DNA from 4 places in the Streptomyces sp. NPDC001980 genome. Region 1 is predicted to be linked to each of the others. Evidence: riboswitches for the same ligand, from Rfam matches in the RefSeq annotation. Region 1 holds a riboswitch; each other region holds the start of a gene.
What was found. Region 1 has a riboswitch for cyclic di-AMP ahead of ABT137_RS19990 (transglycosylase family protein). Riboswitches for the same ligand answer to the same signal wherever they lie in the genome.
Positions count from the first base shown of each region.

Region 2: it holds a riboswitch for cyclic di-AMP, as region 1 does, so the genes downstream of both, ABT137_RS16665 (transglycosylase SLT domain-containing protein) here and ABT137_RS19990 (transglycosylase family protein) in region 1, are expected to answer to the same signal.
Region 3: it holds a riboswitch for cyclic di-AMP, as region 1 does, so the genes downstream of both, ABT137_RS12425 (M23 family metallopeptidase) here and ABT137_RS19990 (transglycosylase family protein) in region 1, are expected to answer to the same signal.
Region 4: it holds a riboswitch for cyclic di-AMP, as region 1 does, so the genes downstream of both, ABT137_RS29035 (C40 family peptidase) here and ABT137_RS19990 (transglycosylase family protein) in region 1, are expected to answer to the same signal.

Region 1 covers NZ_JBEOYD010000012.1:14,541-19,162, forward strand. The annotation lists gene eno (phosphopyruvate hydratase) at 1-607, opposite strand, end outside; gene ABT137_RS19990 (transglycosylase family protein) at 1,016-1,708, opposite strand; cyclic di-AMP (ydaO/yuaA leader) riboswitch at 1,713-1,886, opposite strand; gene ABT137_RS19995 (transglycosylase family protein) at 2,081-3,094, opposite strand; gene ABT137_RS20000 (cytochrome P450 family protein) at 3,327-4,583, opposite strand; gene ABT137_RS20005 (nucleoside triphosphate pyrophosphohydrolase) at 4,580-4,622, opposite strand, start outside.
Region 2 covers NZ_JBEOYD010000009.1:223,664-228,285, reverse strand. The annotation lists gene ABT137_RS16670 (polyprenyl synthetase family protein) at 1-588, opposite strand, end outside; cyclic di-AMP (ydaO/yuaA leader) riboswitch at 2,055-2,253, shown strand; gene ABT137_RS16665 (transglycosylase SLT domain-containing protein) at 2,257-2,745, shown strand; gene ABT137_RS16660 (HAD family hydrolase) at 2,787-3,593, opposite strand; gene ABT137_RS16655 (FAD-dependent oxidoreductase) at 4,097-4,622, opposite strand, start outside.
Region 3 covers NZ_JBEOYD010000006.1:338,777-343,398, reverse strand. The annotation lists gene ABT137_RS12435 (PrsW family intramembrane metalloprotease) at 1-211, shown strand, start outside; gene ABT137_RS12430 (aldo/keto reductase) at 311-1,273, opposite strand; gene ABT137_RS12425 (M23 family metallopeptidase) at 1,464-2,501, opposite strand; cyclic di-AMP (ydaO/yuaA leader) riboswitch at 2,511-2,669, opposite strand; tRNA gene ABT137_RS12420 (tRNA-Met) at 3,080-3,153, opposite strand; gene ABT137_RS12415 (MBL fold metallo-hydrolase) at 3,247-4,041, opposite strand; gene ABT137_RS12410 (nuclear transport factor 2 family protein) at 4,099-4,622, opposite strand, start outside.
Region 4 covers NZ_JBEOYD010000021.1:62,440-67,061, reverse strand. The annotation lists gene ABT137_RS29045 (hypothetical protein) at 170-523, shown strand; gene ABT137_RS29040 (tellurite resistance/C4-dicarboxylate transporter family protein) at 545-1,513, opposite strand; gene ABT137_RS29035 (C40 family peptidase) at 1,723-2,877, opposite strand; cyclic di-AMP (ydaO/yuaA leader) riboswitch at 2,886-3,059, opposite strand; gene pcrA (DNA helicase PcrA) at 3,372-4,622, shown strand, end outside.

The DNA of each region.
Region 1 (4,622 bases):
CGGTGGCCAGACCCTTGCCCTTCAGGACCTTCTTCAGGGTGTGGTAGACCTCGGCACCCCAGCGCAGCGCCTCGGAGAAGGACTCCGCGCCGATCGGGGCGATCATGAACTCCTGGATGTCGACGTTGGAGTCCGCGTGCGAGCCGCCGTTGAGGATGTTCATCATCGGGACGGGCAGCAGGTGCGCGTTCGGGCCACCGAGGTAGCGGAACAGCGGCAGGTCGGACGCCTCGGAGGCGGCGTGCGCGACGGCGAGGGAGACGCCGAGGATGGCGTTGGCGCCGAGCGAGCCCTTGTTGTCGGTCGCGTCCAGGTCGAACATGGCCTGGTCGATCAGGCGCTGCTCGGTGGCGTCGTAGCCGACGAGCTCCGGGCCGATCTGCTCGATGACGGCGAGGACGGCCTTCTCGACACCCTTGCCCAGGTAGCGGTTGGGGTCGCCGTCACGGAGCTCGATGGCCTCGAAGGCACCGGTGGAGGCGCCGGACGGGACGGCGGCACGACCCGTGCTGCCGTCGTCGAGGCCGACCTCGACCTCGACCGTGGGGTTGCCTCGGGAGTCCAGGATTTCCCGGGCTACGACGACGTCGATGGACGGCACGAGCATCTCCTTCATGGGATGTGACGCTGGTTGTGCGGGGCGCACGCGGGCCTGGCCGGCCCTTGCTCAGCCTTGCGACTAGAGCCTAACCGTCCCGGGGCCGTCGGCCGGCACGACCGACCGGCCCGTGGACACACAGACGGTACTCATTGTTCACGTGCGGAACAAAGGGGGTCCCGATGAAGAACGGGAGAAGAGCGGGCCAAGAAGCAGGCCAGGAGAGAGGCCAGGGGGACGGCAAAGAGAAACCCCGCCCCGGTGCGTTCGGGGGAAAACGCACCGGAGCGGGGGCCCGTGGGGGACGGGGGTGACCCTCACGTGGTCTCCACTATGGGGACCACGGTTGTGTGGGAGCTGTGGTTCAGCTGGGCGCCGCTTAATACTCAGGGCGGCCGCCCCGCGCCTCGCTTCGCCTTACTTCAGGTGCAACTGCTGGCCCGGGTAGATGAAGTCGGCGTCCTCGACGATGTTCTTGTTCAGCTTGAACAGCGCCTGCCAGCCGCCCTTGACCTTGTGCTTCTCGGCGATCGAGCTGAGGGTGTCACCCTTGACGACCTTGTACTCGCCGTCGCCCTTCTTGACCTTCTTGCCGGTCGGGGTGGTGACGGTCTTCTTGGCGGCCGGACGCTCGGCGGAGCGGGAGGCAGCCTGGGTGTCGGTCGACCGGGTGCTGGTGCCGGCGCTGCTGCTCGACGAGGAGCTGGCGGAGGAGCCGGCGGAGCTGCCGGTGTAGGCGGCACCGGACAGGCCCGTGCCGCAGACCGGCCAGGCGCCCTTGCCCTGGGCGGCGAGGACCTTCTCGGCGATCTCGATCTGCTGCGCCTTGGTGGCCTGGTTGGCCTGCCCGGCGTACTGCGTGCCGCCGTACGCGGCCCAGGTGGAGGCCGAGAACTGCAGACCGCCGTAGTAGCCGTTGCCGGTGTTGATGGCCCAGTTGCCGCCGGACTCGCACTGGGCGACCGCGTCCCACTCGGAGGCGGTGGCGGCGGAGGCGCTGCCGGCCGCCATCAGCGGAGCGGCGACGGCGACACCGGTGACACCGGCGACAGCGATGGCGCGGACGGCCTTGGACGGACGACGGTGCTTGCCCTTGCCGGAGAACAGCATGGATCGATCCCCTCACCGACGCCTGCGAGGTGAGCTGTCGGGTTCGGGCCGGTTGAGTTGCCCGGCCGCACACCGTGTGTCGGTGCGCGGCTTCACCCCGAGCCGGATCGGCGGCGTCAACCACCGGTCCCGGCACTTACCTTGGGTCCCCCGCTCCTGCCTACGGCGCATGACGCGACGACTGTTCCCGGGTGGCCGCTGGCAGGACTCGGCGTTGCGACGGCCGGGGCTCGTGGTGACGAGCGGCCTCGACCGTAAACAGGCCATCAGGTGAATTTCAAAGATGATCAGGGCTTCTGAGACTCATCCCACACTTTCACCAAAACGGACATTCAGCTCGAAGCGGGGCGCCAACTCCCGCCGCTTTTCGTCCTATTCGCTGCCGAGTTTCAGGGTCTGACCGGGGGCGATGGCGTTCGGGTCGGTACCGATGTCGGCCTTGTTCGCGTCGTAGAGCGCGCGCCATCCGCCGTCGAGGTCAAGGGAGTCGGCGATGGAGGCGAGGGTGTCGCCGTCGCGGACGGTGTAGGTGCCGCTGTCACGGGAGGCGTGCCGACCCGAGGAGGTGGCACTTTGACCGTTTGTCACGCTTTCGTCCGCCGAGCCGCCACGATGCTTGCCGCCACTGCTGACGGCCCCCGTGTCCACCAGACTCCAAGAGCCCCCGGTCTGCCACGAATTGTCCGAGTCGTCAGCCTCGGAAGCAGCAGGACTCCCACTCACCTTCGAAGCGTCGGAGTCAGATCCGGAGGATTCCGACTTGTCCGTCTTGCTGGATTTGCTAGGAGTGTCCGCCTTGGAGCCACTGTCGGCACTCGCGCTCGGCGAGGGGGTGGCGGACTCGTTCCCGGAGTCCGTGGCGCCCGAAGAGGAGTCGGAACCGGAAGAGGAGGACGAGTCCGACAACCCGGAGGACGAGTCCGACAACCCGGAGGACGAGTCCGACGAGCCGGAGGAACCGGATGAATCACCCGAGTCGCCGAGGCCCGTGTCGACGTTCACCGAGGCGTCGTCGGAGGAGAGTCCGGCGAGCAGGGCACAGGTCCGCCAGGGCTTGGTCCCCTGGTCGGCGAGTATCTTCTCGGCGACCGCGATCTGCTGCGAACGGCTCGCCTGGTCGGGCGTACTCGCGTACTCCAGGCCTCCGTACTTGCTCCAGTCGTCCAGGGAGATCTGGAGGCCGCCGTAGTAGCCGGTGCCGTGGTCGGCGCTCCAGGACCCGCCGCTCTCGCACTCGGCCACCTGGTCCCAGGTGGAGCCGTCGGCCGCGCTGGCGTTCACCGCACCGAGGAGCGGGATGGCGATGGCGGAGCCGGTCACCCCGGCCGCGACGAGGAGCGCCGGAGCCTGGCGGGGGCGACGGTGACGACCGTTCCCGGAGAGCATGCGGAAACCTTTCGAGCGACAGCGGTGACCGGCACGACGGGTCCCGCAGGGGCGCCGCGCTGATGGGTGAACGTATCGGCAGACGATCACTTGTCACAAGTTAATGCCGCGTAGATCACGTGAAGATCACAGACTTGAACACTGGTCACCTTTGGCCCGTACAGGCCGGTACGGGCTTCGGCCGGGGCGCGGCGAGGGCTCGGCAAGGGCCTGCGAGGGCCTGCCAGGGGCTTCAGGGACCGGTGGGCGTGAACTCCACGGGGAGCGTGCGCAGTCCGCGCATGATGAGCCCGCCGCGCCACCGCAACTCGCTCTCGTCCACCGCGAGTCGCAGGTCGGGAAGGCGGGTGAGGAGACCGGCGAGCGCGGTCTGCCCCTCCAGGCGGGCGAGCGGGGCGCCCAGGCAGTAGTGGATGCCGTGGCCGTAGCCGAGGTGCTGGTTGTCCCGCCGGGCGAGGTCGAGGGTGTCCGGCTCGGCGAACCGCTCCGGGTCCCGGTCCGCCGCGGCCAGGACGACCAGGACCGGGTCGCCGGGCGCGATGTGCTGCCCGCCGATCGCGACCGGCTCGGTGGCGAACCGCCAGGTGGCCAGCTCCACCGGCCCGTCGTAGCGGAGGAGTTCCTCGACACCTGTCTCCAGCAGCCCGCGCTCGCCGGCGGCCAGGGACTCCTGGAGGCGTGCCCGCTGCCCGGGGTGGGTGAGCAGTGCGTACGTCCCGTTTCCGATCAGGTTGACGGTGGTCTCGAACCCGGCGAACAGCAGGATGAACGCCATGGCCGCGGCCTCGTTCTCGGTGAGGTGCTCCCCGTGGTCCGAGGCCCGGATGAGCCCGGAGATGAGGTCCTCGCCGGGACCGGCCTCGGCGGGCAGCGCCTCCCGTTTGCGGTGGATCAGCTCGGCCAGATACCCGCGCATCTTCTTCACGGACCGCGCGACCCCGCCCCGCGGCCCTCCCCCGTGCCGGATCATCATCCCCGCCCAGTCCCGGAAGTCGTCCTGGTCCTCGGGCGGGACGCCGAGCAGGTCGCAGATGGCGTAGATGGGGAGCGGAAAGGCGAACTCGTGGATGAGGTCGGCCTCGCCCCGCTCCGCGAACCCGTCGATGAGCCGGTCGGTCAGCTCCCGCACCCGCGGCGCGAACTCGGCCACCCGGCGCGGGGTGAACGCCTTGCTCACCAGCCGCCGCAGCCGGGTGTGGTCCGGCGGGTCGATGTTCAGCAGATGCGTCATCAACTCGGCCTTGCGCTCACCGGGGATGCCGGTCTTCCCCTTGGCGTGCGCGGGCTCGTCGTGATGCGCCGGGTTCTTGGACAGTCGGGGGTCGGCGAGGGCCTGCTTGGCATCGGCGTACCGCGTGACCAGCCAGGCCTCCACCCCGCTGGGCAGCCGGGTCCGCCGCACGGGCTCGTGCTCCCGCAGCCAGGCGTAGGCGGGGTAGGGGTCGGCGGCGAACTCCCAGGTGAACAGGTCGGGGGCGGCCGCGGTCACTTCTCCACTCCCTCCGTCGCCCGCACCGCGTCCCGGTAG
Region 2 (4,622 bases), on a different contig from region 1:
ACCCGACAGCATGGCGCCGAAGCGGCAGGAGACCGCGACCAGCGAGCCGGTCTTGCCGCTGAGCACGTCGAGGTAGTGCTCGACCGGGTCACGGCCGTCCGACGGGCCTGCCGTCTCCAGGATCTGACCGGTCACCAGCCGTTCGAACGCGAGGGCCTGGACCCGGACCGCCTCGGGGCCGAGGTCGGCGAGGATCTGGGAGGCTCGGGCAAAGAGGAAGTCGCCAGTGAGGACGGCGAGCGAATTGCCCCAGCGGGTGTTGGCACTGTCGACACCGCGCCGCACGGCGGCCTCGTCCATGACGTCGTCGTGGTACAGCGTGGCCAGATGGGTGAGCTCGACGACGACGGCCGACGGCACGACACCGGGTGCGTACGGATCGCCGAACTGCGCGGCAAGCATCACCAGCAGCGGGCGGAACCGCTTCCCCCCGGCCCGTACGAGGTGCTGCGCGGCCTCCGTGATGAACGGGACCTCGCTCTTGGTGGCTTCTAGCAAGCCCTCCTCGACAGCCGTCAATCCGGCCTGGACATCGGCTTCCAGAGCCTGGTCCCGCACGCTCAGCCCGAACGGCCCGACGACGGTCACGAGGGGTCTCCTGTCTGCTGGTGTCTACTGGCGATTACACGGTTTGTCGATAGGTCGCTGCCATCACTCAAGTCAGCGTATCCGGTCAGGTTTCGATCACCGATAGCGCCCACGGTTACACCCCGGGCGCTATCGGATCATGACCGTTATGTTTTTGATCAGCCGATACGATCTGACATCCACTGACTTAACAGGAAGTACGGACAGTTGTCCCGAACCGAGGCCCAGGCCGTGTCCCGCAGCGGGCCCCGCGCCGGGTTCGGATCCCGGGTGGCACCCGGGCGCCCGTCCGGCGGTGAGCCCTCCGGACGACTGCGGCCCGGAATCGGCCCCGCCTCCCCCGACCGACGTCACCTGCCCGGGCGTACCCCGTCCGCCGCCCGCCCAAGCCGACGGGTGCACCCGATGCACGAACGGCGACACCCCGCACCCGTCCGTACACCCTTCCTCCACGAGACCACGCACGACGCCCTCCGCGTTTCGTTGGCCTACGCCCCCGGTCGACATCCTCCCGGTCGACGCCCTCCCGGTCGACGCCCTCCCGGTCCGCGTCCTCCCGGTCCGCGTTCCCTCGGTCCACCCCCTCGATCCGCATTTCCTTGACCGTCATCCCCCGACCGTCATCCCCTCGACCGACGGAACGGCGTCCCTGATCAATCCCTGCGCGCGCGTGGCGCCCGCGCACCTCCCCGCCGGCTCGCGGGAACGTCGGCACGTTCGGGTTCCCGCCCGGGACGGCCGCCATGACAACGACGCGCACCACAGGGGAGGTTCCGCCCTCACGGTGGACACGCCCACCGGAGATCACCGGTTCCACACCCCCCTCCCCCGACGTGACGAGAATCACGTACACACGCAACGACCCCCGACGCCCTCCCGACCACTCCGGACACCCGGCCCCGTCAACCGCCCGCCCCGACCTCCCCGTTGGGCCCGGTCGGCGCCACGCGCGCGTAGCCGAGGCTTCCGAAGTTGACGGAGGGTGCGCCGGAGAGGCACCCGATCGAGCGAGCAGGACAGTCGTCAGCACGCCCCCTCCCGGGTTCCACCCGCACTCAGCCGATCATCCACACAAACCGGCAATTCGGACTACTCGTAGAAATTGCCCATATCGAGAACCGTTCCACGCGCCCCACAGAGGCAATCCGCACGAATGTGCGCGAGGCGACTCCCCCCCGAACCAGGAAAAAGGCGGATTCCACGCATCCCTCATGTCTGATTTGCCGTTATTGCGATTTCGTGAAGTAGGTCACGTGGGCCCGGGTGACGCAAGGGCTGTAAGGCAACCCTTCCTTTCCTTTCCCTGTGGGCCAGTTGAAGGTTGGCAGCCGCAAAGGATCAAGCGCCCCATACGACGCAGATCAAGTTCAATCGGCATGTTGTGTGAATCAGCCTCTTGTTCCGGACATGTGCTCTCGCATACGTTCCGGCTCGCCGGGCGGACGCCGAATCCTGCCGCCGCCCGTACTGACCCATCGACGAGTTCATTCGCACGGCAGGAGCGGGGGACCCAGGTAAGTCGCCGGACCGGGCGGCCGACGTCACAGAACAGACGTCGTTCCGGAACGGCTAGGGGTGAAGTCGCATCGCCTTCGGACGGTGCGGCCGGGCACTCCCCGGGCCCGAACCCGACAGCTCACCTCGCAGGCGACGGAGAGGAACTTCGCCATGCCTGCTGCCGCTCAGCACCGCCGTCCCCGCCGTAACAGCATCATCCGTACGCTCGTCGTCGCCGGCACCGGCGCCGCCGTCCTCGCCCTGCCGCTCATCGGGGCCGCGTCCGCCTCCGCCGCCACCTCCTCCAGCACGACGGCCTCGACGACTCTCGCCGGGTACCCGAACAACCTCGACGGCTGGATCCGGGAGTCGCTCGCCATCATGGCGGAGAAGCACATACCAGGCACCTACAACGGCATCTACCGCAACCTGATGCGGGAGTCCTCCGGCAACCCGCGGGCCATCAACCTCTGGGACTCCAACGCGGCCAAGGGCATCCCGTCCAAGGGCCTGCTCCAGGTGATCGACCCGACGTTCAAGGCCTACCACGTGGACGGCACGTCGTTCGACATCTACGACCCGGTCGCGAACATCACCGCCGCCTGCAACTACGCCGCCGCGCGGTACGGCTCGATCGACAACGTCCACGGGGCGTACTGACCGACGTCCCGGATCAGACGTCCCAGGTCAGACGTCCTGGATCAGTCGAAGAGTCTTTCGAGGACGACGGCGATGCCGTCGTCCTCGTTCGACGCGGTGATCTCGTCGGCCATCGCCTTGAGTTCAGGGTGGGCGTTGGCCATCGCCACCCCGTAGGCCGCCCACTCGAACATCGGGATGTCGTTGGGCATGTCGCCGAAGGCGATGGCCTGTCCGGGGCTGAGCCCCAGACGGTCGGCGGCCAGCGCGAGCCCGGTCGCCTTGGTCACCCCGCACGGCTGCAGTTCGACAGTCCCCGGCCCCGACATCGTGACCGTCGCCAGCGATCCGACCACCGAGCGGGCGGTCGTCGCCAGTTCGTCGTCGGACAGGGTGTGGTGGCGCAGCAGCACCTTGCTGATGGGCGCGCACCACAGGTCGTCGCGCCGGGCGACGCGCAGCGCGGGCAGCGTGGGATGGGGCATCAGATAGCCGGGCTCGATGAGCGTGAGCCCGTCCACGCCGTCCTGGTCGACCGCCGCGTACACCTGGCCGACCTCGGCCTCGATCTTGCCGAGTGCGGTCTCCGCCAGTTCCCGGTCCAGGGTGACCGACCACAGCAGCCGGTCCGCGCCGGCGTCGTACACCTGCGCGCCCTGACCGCAGACCGCGAGTCCCGTGCAGCCGAGGTCGTCGAGGAGTGGGCGCACTCTCGGAGCCGGACGGCCGGTCACCACGAGGTGCCGGGCACCGGCCCGGCCGGCCCGCGTGAGCGCGGCGAGCGACCGTTCCGAGAGCGTGTCGTCGCCGCGCAGCAGCGTGCCGTCCAGGTCGGTGGCGATCAGTGAGTACGGGGAGGGTGCGACCATGATCAGAGAATACGGACAGCACGGCCCTGGGACTCACTGTGCGTTTCGGCCTCAAGTGGCTTTCGCCGCCTCCGTGATGGGGCCGTTGTCAGTGGCGGGCGTTACGTTTTACGAGATGCTCGGCACCTGCCCCGAGAGCCCGGCCGGCGATGCGCTGTACGTCGAGGAGGGCCGGCGGCTCGGACTCTGGTTCGACGGGGACGGCGATGCGGCCGAACTGGACGCCGCGCACCGGTGGTTGGGGCTGGACTTCGCCGACCCGGGCATCCGGCAGGCCCGGGATCCGCACGACGGCGGCCAGATCGAGAAGATCCTCGGGCGGCCGCTGCCGGTGGTGGTCTTCGGCATGTACTACCCCTACCCGGGCCGGGAGGCCCAGGGCGAGGCTGCGGGGGGGAGCGGCCAGGCCGCCCGGGTCGGTCGAGGAGTTCCTGGCCCGGCTGCGGGCAGCCGAGGAGGAGGTGTGGCCCTCGGGGGCCGGGTGACGGTCGGGCCCCGGGGTGTCAGGCGTGGGCCGCTGCCAGGTGGCCGGCGAGGCGCGGTGAGGCGAACGCCGTACCGCACACGAACCGCATCACCGGGCCGTACGACGCCGCCGCCGGGAGGCCCGTGAAGTACAGGCCGGGTACGGAGGAGACGTATCCGGCGCCGAGTCTCGGGGCGCCGCGCGTGACGGCGACCCGGGTGCGCAGCTCGGCGCCCAGGAAGTCCATCGCGGCGGTGTCCACGCGGTAGCCGGTGGCGGCTATGACGTGGTCGGCGGTGAGGCGGTCGATGCCGCCGTCGTGGGTGCGGACGGTGAGGACCGGAGCACCGCCGGAGGTGTCGGCGCCGGTCACAGCGGCGACCTCGCGGACCTGGACCTTGCCTTCGAAACGGTCGCGCAGCCACCAGGCGCCGAGCGGGCCGAGCACCCGGCGGACCAGGTAGTGGCGGGTCTGCGCCGGGAGGTAGCGGTAGGGGTGCGGGTAGTAGCTGAGTGCCCACAGGGACCAGGCCCGGCCGAACGGCGACTCAGGGCGCAGCTTC
Region 3 (4,622 bases), on a different contig from region 1:
GCAGCGGGGGCGGGCGGGGGCCGACTTCGTGGTGCGGGAACGGGAGCTCCTCACGGAGCTGTGGAACCGACGGGAGCTGGTGCGGCCGGCCCTGGAGTACGCGGCGCGGACGGCTGCGCCGGGCGGGTGGCGGCCGGTGTACGCCGGTTATGCGCCGTCGGCTTACGGGGCGGCGGTGCCGTATCCGGCCTACAACCCGTATCGGAGCTAGTGCTCCGGAGTCGCGGACGGCTCGGCACCGCCGGAATGCGCCGTGGGGGCTGAGCGCCGTTGCGGCGGAAAAGAGAAAAGAACGAGGGAGCGGAAGCCGTCAGGCCGAAGCCGTCGTCAGCTTCGTCAGTTCCTCGTCCGTCAGCGTCAGGTCCGCCACGCCCAGCAGGGGCGGGAGCTGTTCGAGGGTGCGGGCCGAGGCGATCGGGGCCGTGATGGTGGGCTGGGCTGCCAGCCAGGCCAGGGCGACCGTGGGGATCGGGGCCTCGTGGGCCGCGGCGATCTCGTCCAGGGCCGCCAGCACCTTCTGGCCGCGCTCCGACTCGGCGTACTGGGCGGCGCGGCCCGCTCGCACGCTGTCGACCGTCGTACCGGGGCGGTACTTGCCGGTAAGGAAGCCGGCGGCCAGCGAGAAGTAGGGAACGGCCGCGAGGCCGGTGCGGGAGGCCAGGTCCTGGAGGGGGCCCTCGTAGGTGTCGCGGGAGACCAGGTTGTAGTGGGGCTGGAGGGCCACGTACCGGGCGAGGCCCTCGCGGTCGGAGAAGTCCAGGGACTCCTGGAGTCGCTCCGGCGTGATGTTGGACGCGGCGATGTGCCGGACCTTGCCCGCCCGCACCAGCTCGTCCAGCGCACCGATGATCTCCTCGACCGGGATCTCGGGCTTGTCGAAGTGCGTGTAGTACAGGTCGATGTGGTCGGTGCCGAGACGGCGCAGGGAGGCGTCCGCGGCGGCCTTGATGTTGGCGGCGGACAGGCCCAGGTACTCGGGGTGCTGGCTGACCTTCGTCGCGATGACGACGTCGTCGCGGTTGCCGCGCGCCTTGACCCACTTGCCGATGATCGTCTCGGACTCGCCGCCCTTGTTGCCCTCGATCCACGCCGTGTACGAGTCGGCGGTGTCGACGAAGTTGCCGCCCGCGGCGGCGTAGGCGTCGAGGACGGCGAAGGAGGTGGCCTCGTCGGCGGTCCAGCCGAAGACGTTGCCGCCGAGGGCGAGCGGGAAGACCTCCAGGTCGGAGGCGCCGAGCTTGCGGAGGGACGGGGAAGCGGAAGAAGCACTCATACTTCACTTCAACACGCGTCGCCGGGCACCCCATGCCGGTGCAACACGAAGTTCTTGTAAAGGCGCACGGCTGAAGGCGCACCGCCTGCCCGAGGCGTGGCAGGCAGACCGGCGGCCCTGACGCCGGGGGGTTGCCGTCAGGGCCGCCGGAGGCCGGAAGGTGAGGTCCGGGTCCTGGTCAGGGCCAGGGTCAGGGGTTGAGGCCCTTGCCGCGCAGCCAGGTCATCGGGTCGATGGCGGTGGCCTGGCCGTTCGGGTGGACCTCCAGGTGGAGGTGCGGGCCGGTCACGTTGCCGGTGGCGCCCACGCGGCCGATGACGTCGCCGGTGGCGACCTTCTGGCCGACCTTGACGCCGATCGAGGACTGGTGGCAGAACCACAGCTCGGTGCCGTCGTCCAGGGTGATGATCGTGCGGTAGCCGTAGGAGCCGGCCCAGCCCGCCTCGGTGACCGTGCCGCTGTGCACGGCCTTGATCAGCGTGCCGGTGGGCGCGGCGAAGTCGAGGCCGGTGTGGTAGCCGGAGGCCCACATGGAGCCGGCCTGGCCGAAGGTGCCGGTGATCGTGTACGAGACGACGGGCAGCGTGTACTGCTTGGCCAGCTCGGCGAGGCGGGCCTGCTCGGCCTTCTGCTTCGCGGAGGCCTCGGCCTTCTCCTTGGCGTCGGCGGCCTTGGCCGCGGCCGCCTTCTCCGCCTTGGCCTCGGCGTCCGCGACCGCCTTGTCGGCGGCGGCGACGGCCTTGGCGCTGGCCTTGGTGTCGAGCTGGTTCTGCTGCTGCGCGGCCTGGGCGATGATCCGGCTGCGCAGCGCCTCGCCGGCGTCGGACGAGGAGGAGTCCGAGTCGGTGGCGGTCGTCGTGGTGACGCTGCTGAGCGTGGTCTGGGTGGCCTGGTGGCCGCCGTCCTCGCCGAGCAGCGAGTCGACGGAGGACGGCAGGTCGGGCAGCGAGATGGAGACCGGCGGCTTGCCGGTGTTGGCGCTGGCCATGCCGCCCGCGCCGACGGCGGCTATGACGCCGACGCCGAGAACCGTGGAGCTGCGGGCGAGCCCGCCGCCCTTCTGCTTGGCGACCCGGTGCCGGCCGCGTACCGCGGAGAGGGACTCCTCGGTGGGGTTCCACTCCTCGAAGGGGCCCTCGTCGGCGCGGTAGCCGCCGTAGCCGAAGGTGTCGGGCTGACGCTGGCTGGGCACGAAGGGGGCTGTCGGAGCAGGCGGGTTGGACGCCACGCGGGCGCACTCCTTTCCTTCCGCCGCCTACCGGGTTAGCTGACGGGTTCGGAGCGGGAAGGTCTCCTACGCGCGTATACCGGCCGTTTCGTACCCGGCGGTAGCCGTGCGATTCACCCCAAGGTGGTGGTTCCCCGGTTCCCTTGCGGGATTCGGCGCGTGCGCACGGAGCCGTCGCGGGTGACGGCTGGGACGACCGCGCTGCGTTATCGAACGTTAATAGACCCGGCTACCAGATTCCAAGCCGTTCGTCTTGATCATTAAGCTTTCAAAGCTTGGACTTACCTGCCACGACCGGTCAAAAACGGTCGAGTCGACGGTGCCCACCGCTCAGCTCAGGAGTCACACAGGTTTTGATGGCGACTCAGTTGTTATGCGCAGGGCGGTCATCCGGACACCGACCGTGACCACACCCCGCTCAGGGCCGTCGTACGGCGAGCAGTGCCATGTCGTCCGCCATGCCGCCGCCGGTGGCGCGCAGGAACGCGGCCGGTGGACGTGCGTGATGAGGAACACAGACCTGGGCATGACTCAGGGCCGGAATCCTCGAATTCTTGGATTCCGGCCCTGAGTTTCAGTAGCGGGGACAGGATTTGAACCTGCGACCTCTGGGTTATGAGCCCAGCGAGCTACCGAGCTGCTCCACCCCGCGTCGGTGACACCAGCATACGCCATCGGAAGAGGGGAAGTCACACGGGTGAAGACTCACGGGGTCGGCGGAGGGGCGGCGGGGGCCGCCGTGGGGTCAGTGGACGCCGAAATGCCGGGCCTGGGCGACCGCCTCGCGGGGGCCGCCGTCGAACGGCTGACCGTGCCCCGGCAGCAGGACGGTGTCCTTGGACAGGCCGGCGATGCCGTCCAGCGACGCGAGGGCGGCGGCGGAGTCGTGGGTGAAGGCACGGCAGACCAGGCAGGGGCCGGTGTGCCCGGTGAAGGCCTCCTGGGTGACCAGGGCGTCGCCGGTGAAGAGCAGGCCCTGGTCGGGGAAGTGGAAGCCGGTGCTGCCGGGGGTGTGGCCGGGCAGCGCGACCGCCTGCGGCCGCCCGGGCACGCCGTCCAGCCGCGCACCGTCGCCGAACGTGCGTGCCCGGGCGGGCGGCGGTGCGGTGAAGGCGCCCTGGCGGGCCATGGTCACCATGGTGGCGAGCGCGGCGGGACGGCGGACGAGGTACGGCAGCGGGGAGCGTTCGGACTTGGCGTGCCGCATGGCCTTGCGCGGGCCGTCCATGAGCATGGCCCGGTCGTCCTCGTGGACCCACACCTCCGCGCCGGCCTGCTGGAGCTCCGCCGTGAGACCGGTGTGATCGGGGTGCGCGTGGGTGATCAGGACGGCCCGGATGTCGGCCGGGCTCCGTCCCGCGGCGGCCAGGTGGTCGAGGAGCGTGCGCCGCTGTCCGGGCAGGCCGGCGTCGACGAGGGTCAGCCCGTCCGGGTGATCCACCAGGTAGAAGTTGACGAGGGGGTCACCCAGCCGGACAACGCCTGGAGCGACCTCCGGGCCGGCGCCGGGGTGGGCGGATCGGGGGCGGGACTGGCGCATGGCGCTCTGCTCTCGGGAAGGGGGATGGACGACGGGGGAGGATCGTGAACGGGCTGCTCAGAACATGCTGTTGCCGTTCACCGAGGTGGCCGGGACGGCCTGGGTGAGCGCCCAGTGCTCGACGATCCTGCCGTGGCGCACCCGGAAGATCTCGTACACCGAGGTGCCCAGGTCCGAGGGGCTGTTCTGGTCGTGGAGGTGGACCGCGACGAGGTCGCCCTCGGCGACGACCTTGGCGACGGTGGCCTGGTACTGCGGATGCGCGGCGAACAGGGCCGCGTAGGCCTGCTTGGTCGCGGCCGCGCCGTCGGCGAGCGTCGGGTCGTGCTGGAGCAGGTTCGGCGCGACGTAGCGGTCGACCGCGGTCACGTCCTTCCGCCCGGTCAGCTGCTGGACGTAGGCGCGTACGACCCGCTCGCTCGCGGCCGTGTGCGAGGCCGGGCCGGCCGCGTCGGTCTGCGGCGAGGTGAGCGTGGAGAACATGTCGTGGCCGTTGGCCGTGGTGGCGGGGACCTGCTGGATGGTGTCCCAGTGCTCCACGATCTTGTGGTTCTCGACCCGGAACACGTCGACGAGCCCGA
Region 4 (4,622 bases), on a different contig from region 1:
GGATTCCGGTCCGGAGTCGTCGGCTTCTCGGGGCGGGATGACCGAAGCGGCGGTTCCGGGGCTGATGGGGGACGCGGGGTGCTATGGGGCGCATATATGCGGGGCGGCGGGCGCTGGGGGAGGGGCCGGTGGCCGGTGCCCCGGGCGGCCCTGATTAGGCTCCGGGGCCATGGACGTACTCATCCATCTCTTCGTCGGCCTGCACATCATCGGCATCGCCGCGCTCCTCGGCGGCTTCCTCGCCCAGATGAAGGCGATGGGCCAGGGCACGGCCCGGTTCGTCCCCGGGATGCTGCACGGCGCGTTCACCATGCTCGCGACCGGCGTGATCCTGGTCGGCCTCAACGAGGCCGGTGACCACCACGTCAACACCGTCAAGATCGGCGTGAAGCTCGCCCTGCTGATCGTGATCCTGGGGCTCGTCTACGTGAAACGGGACGACGAGAAGGTCGAGAAGGGCGCCTTCGGCCTGGTGGGTCTGCTCACGGTGGTGAACATCTTCATCGCCGTGCTGTGGACGTGACCCTCGGCATCCCCGGCATCCTCAGCGGGCCTTCCTGAGAGCGGCCCGGGCGCCCGCCGCCGCACCGGCCGCCACCGTCAGCCAGGCCGCCACCGTGACCCACACCAGCACCCGCCCCGGCCACTTCAGCCATGCACCGCCGACGGCGGCCGCGACCGACAGCGTCGCCGTCGCCGTCATCCCCATCGGGAACACCGTCGCCCAGCGGCGCACGTCGTAACGGAGCCGGGGCCATGCCACCTCCGCGGCCAGCAGGACGACGTACCAGGCCAGGTCCAGGACCAGCAGCGCCACCGTCACCACCCGCAGGACACCCCGGTCGTCGTCGTTCCACAGGTACAGCCGCGCACTGTCGGCGGACAGCAGCCGCGCCCCGGCCAGCGCCGAGATCGCGAGCGCGCCTCCCGCCACCCACTGGTCGCCGGGCCCCTGGGCGATCTGTCGCCACTCGAACCGGGGCACGGCGAGCCCGTACATCGCCAGCCCCAGCCAGAACAGGACCAGCGAGAGGTGCGCGAGCCACGCCGTGGTCACGGCCGCCGCCAGCGTCGCTCCCAGTACGGCCAGGCCCTGCGTGGCCACACAGGCCAGGAACACCGCGCCGGGCATCCTCGGCTTCCAGTGCCGCACGACGAGGACCAGCAACGGCGGCCACAGCACCACCGACAGCGCCAGCAGGGCCTCGGCCAGGGTCTGCCACCCGAGCGCCGAGAACCGTGTCCCCAGCATCGTGGTCGCGGCCACGGCGGTGAGCGCGCCCGGCGTCCGCGCCTCCTGCGCCCACCGCCGGCGATCGCGCGCCAGGCGTACGACGAAGTCCGCCGCCAGCGCCACCCACAGCACGCAGGTCAGCACCAGCGCCACCCGGGACACGGTCTCCGCGCCCGCCAGGTGCAACCCCACCGACATGATGCCGGTGGCCATCACGGCGGCCCCGGCCGCCGGCGGACGCTGCGCCCACCAGGCGCGGAGGGGGGAAATGCCGGACATGCCCCTGATGTTAGGGAGAGTCGGCCGCAGCACGAACGGGGCACGCGCGCGTGCGGCCCGAGAACCGCGCGACGGCGAGCCGGGGGCGTGCGGGGGAGCGGCCGGGTGCCATAGGGGAGAGGTGCGCCGTGGCGCTCGGAGTGGCGGGTTGCGAGCGGGAGCGGAGAAGCGGGCGGGGGCGCCCGAGGGATGGCGGGCGCCCCGTGGGGTCAGGCCGGGCGTACCACGCTGTGGATGATCGACTCGCCGCCGTAGTAGATCGACTCCTCCCGGACGTACGCGCCGGGCTTCGGGGCGTGGATCATCATGCCGTTGCCGATGTAGATGCCGACGTGACTGACGTCGTCGTAGAAGAAGACCAGGTCGCCGGGCTGGGCGTCGGCGAGGGAGACGGTGGTGCCGGCGTTCACCTGGTCGTAGGTGGTGCGCGGCAGGGAGACGCCCGCGGCCTTCCAGGCGGCCTGGGAGAGCCCGGAGCAGTCGTAGGAGCCGGGGCCGGTGGCGCCCCAGACGTACGGCTTGCCGATCTGCGCGCGGGCGAAGGCGATCGCCTTGGCGGCCTTCGTGGCATAGGCGGAGTCCGAGCCGGAGCCGGAACCCGAGTCGGAAGAGGAGCCGCCCGACGTCGAGGACGACGACGCCTTCTGGTCGGCCGCCGCGGCCTGCTGCTTCGCCAGCTCCGCCGCCTTGCGGTCCGCCGCTTCCTGCTGCCGCTTCTCGATCGCCGCCAGCCGGGCCTTCTCCGCGGCCGTCAGCTGCGACAGCAGTTCCCGCGCGGAGGCCAGCTTCGTCTGCACGGTGGTCTTGGCCGTCTTGAGGTCGCCCTGCGTCTCGGTGAGCGACTCGAGGCTCTGGGAGGCCTCCTGCCGCTTCTTCATGGTCGCGGACTGCTCGGTGACGTAGTCGTCGACCGCGCCCTTCTGGCGCGAGGTCAGACGGCTCATCAGCTGGTCCTGGTCGAAGTAGTCCTGGGGGCTGTCCGCGAGCAGGAAGGTCGCCGTGTCGGGGACGTCGGCCCCGGTCCGGTACTGGGCCGCCGCGAACGAACCCAGTTCCTCACGTGCCTTGTTGAGCCGGTCGGTGCGCCGGGCGACGTCGTCGAGCAGGGTGTCGACCTGCTTGCGCTGCCTGCCCGTCTGCTCCTTGGCCGTGTTGTACTTCTCGGTCGCCGACTCGGCCTGCCGGTAGAGGGCGTCGACCTTCTTCTCGACCTCCTCCAGGCTCGGCTTGCCGTCGTCGGAGGGCGCGGCCTCGGCCGTCTGGGAGAACAGGGCCATGGAGGTGAGGGCGGCGGTGGCCAGCGCGGGGGTGCGTATGCCTGCCGCGCGCGTTCCTGAGGGCCGGGACTTGCGGTGCGACGCCAACGGGGGCGACTCCTTCCAGTGTTCCGCCTACCGAGTTAGCTGTCGGGTTCGGGCGGGTGGTTCGGAAGGGTTGCCCTACGGTCCGTTCCCCGGAGGGGAGTCGGGACCGATTCACCCCGGGATCGGTGTGGGTCCCCGGCTCCGGATGCGCGGTGGCGCCCCGGACTCGGCGGAGGCCGTGCGGCCCGGCGATGTTCGCCGGTGGGGGTCGTACGGCCTGCCCGGCACGCTAGCCAACTCGTGTGGTCCCTGTGAAGTTTGATGTGCGATATGCCCGATACATTTTCGTGACCTCGGCGTTGCGATGTGTTCAGGCGGGGCGATCCGGGGTGTTATGGGCGACTTGCCCGGGAGGGTCGAACGGTTCGGGGTGAGCGTTCGCGGCTGCGTGACGCGCGTTGACCGGCCGTGACCGAGTGGATCTGTTCGGTCACCCGGGCGAGTTTTCGGGGCGGCGGCCGGTTGTCGGTGGGGCGCCCTAGACTCGGAGAGCGATGAGCAGCCTCTTTGACGACAGCTTCCTGGCGAGCCTCCAGGCCCCCCGCGGCCATGACGAGGAACCCCCGCCGCCGCCCGAGGACGAGCACGCTCCGGAGTCGATTCCGGACGATCTGTTCGGCGGGAAGTTCGACGCGCCCCCGGACCGGGACGCCTACTACCGCGACGGCGCCGCCCGCCCGGCCCTGGACCCGGCCGCGCTCCTGGAGGGGTTGAACGACAACCAGCGGGCGGCCGTCGTGCACGCCGGCTCCCCGCTGCTCATCGTGGCCGGCGCCGGTTCCGGCAAGACGCGCGTGCTCACCCACCGCATCGCGCACCTGCTCGGCGCGCGCAACGTGCACCCGGGCCAGATCCTCGCGATCACCTTCACCAACAAGGCCGCGGGCGAGATGAAGGAGCGCGTCGAGCACCTCGTCGGCCCGCGCGCGAACGCGATGTGGGTGATGACCTTCCACAGCGCCTGCGTGCGGATCCTGCGCCGGGAGAGCAAGAAGCTCGGCTTCACCTCCTCCTTCTCGATCTACGACGCGGCCGACTCCAAGCGCCTGATGGCCCTGGTCTGCCGCGACCTGGACCTCGACCCCAAGCGGTTCCCGCCGAAGTCGTTCAGCGCCCAGGTCAGCAACCTCAAGAACGAGCTGGTCGACGAGGAGGACTTCGCCGCCCGGGCGAGCGACGGCTTCGAGAAGACCCTCGCCCAGGCCTACGTCCTCTACCAGTCGCGGCTGCGCGAGGCGAACGCCCTCGACTTCGACGACCTGATCATGACGACGGTCAACCTGCTGCGTGCCTTCCCGGACGTCGCCGAGCACTACCGCCGGCGCTTCCGGCATGTCCTGGTCGACGAGTACCAGGACACCAACCACGCCCAGTACGCGCTCGTCCGCGAGCTGGTCGGCACCGGCACCGTCGCCCGCGCCGACGACGCCGACACCCCGCCCGGCGAGCACGACCTGCCCCCCGCCGAGCTCTGCGTCGTCGGTGACGCCGACCAGTCGATCTACGCCTTCCGGGGCGCGACGATCCGCAACATCCTCCAGTTCGAGGAGGACTACCCGAATGCGACGACGATCCTGCTGGAGCAGAACTACCGCTCCACGCAGACGATCCTGAGCGCCGCCAACGCGGTCATCGAGCGCAACGAGTCCCGCCGCCCGAAGAACCTGTGGACCAACGCGGGCGCGGGCGCGCAGATCACCGGCTACGTGGCCGACACCGAGCACGACGAGGCACAGTTCGTCGCC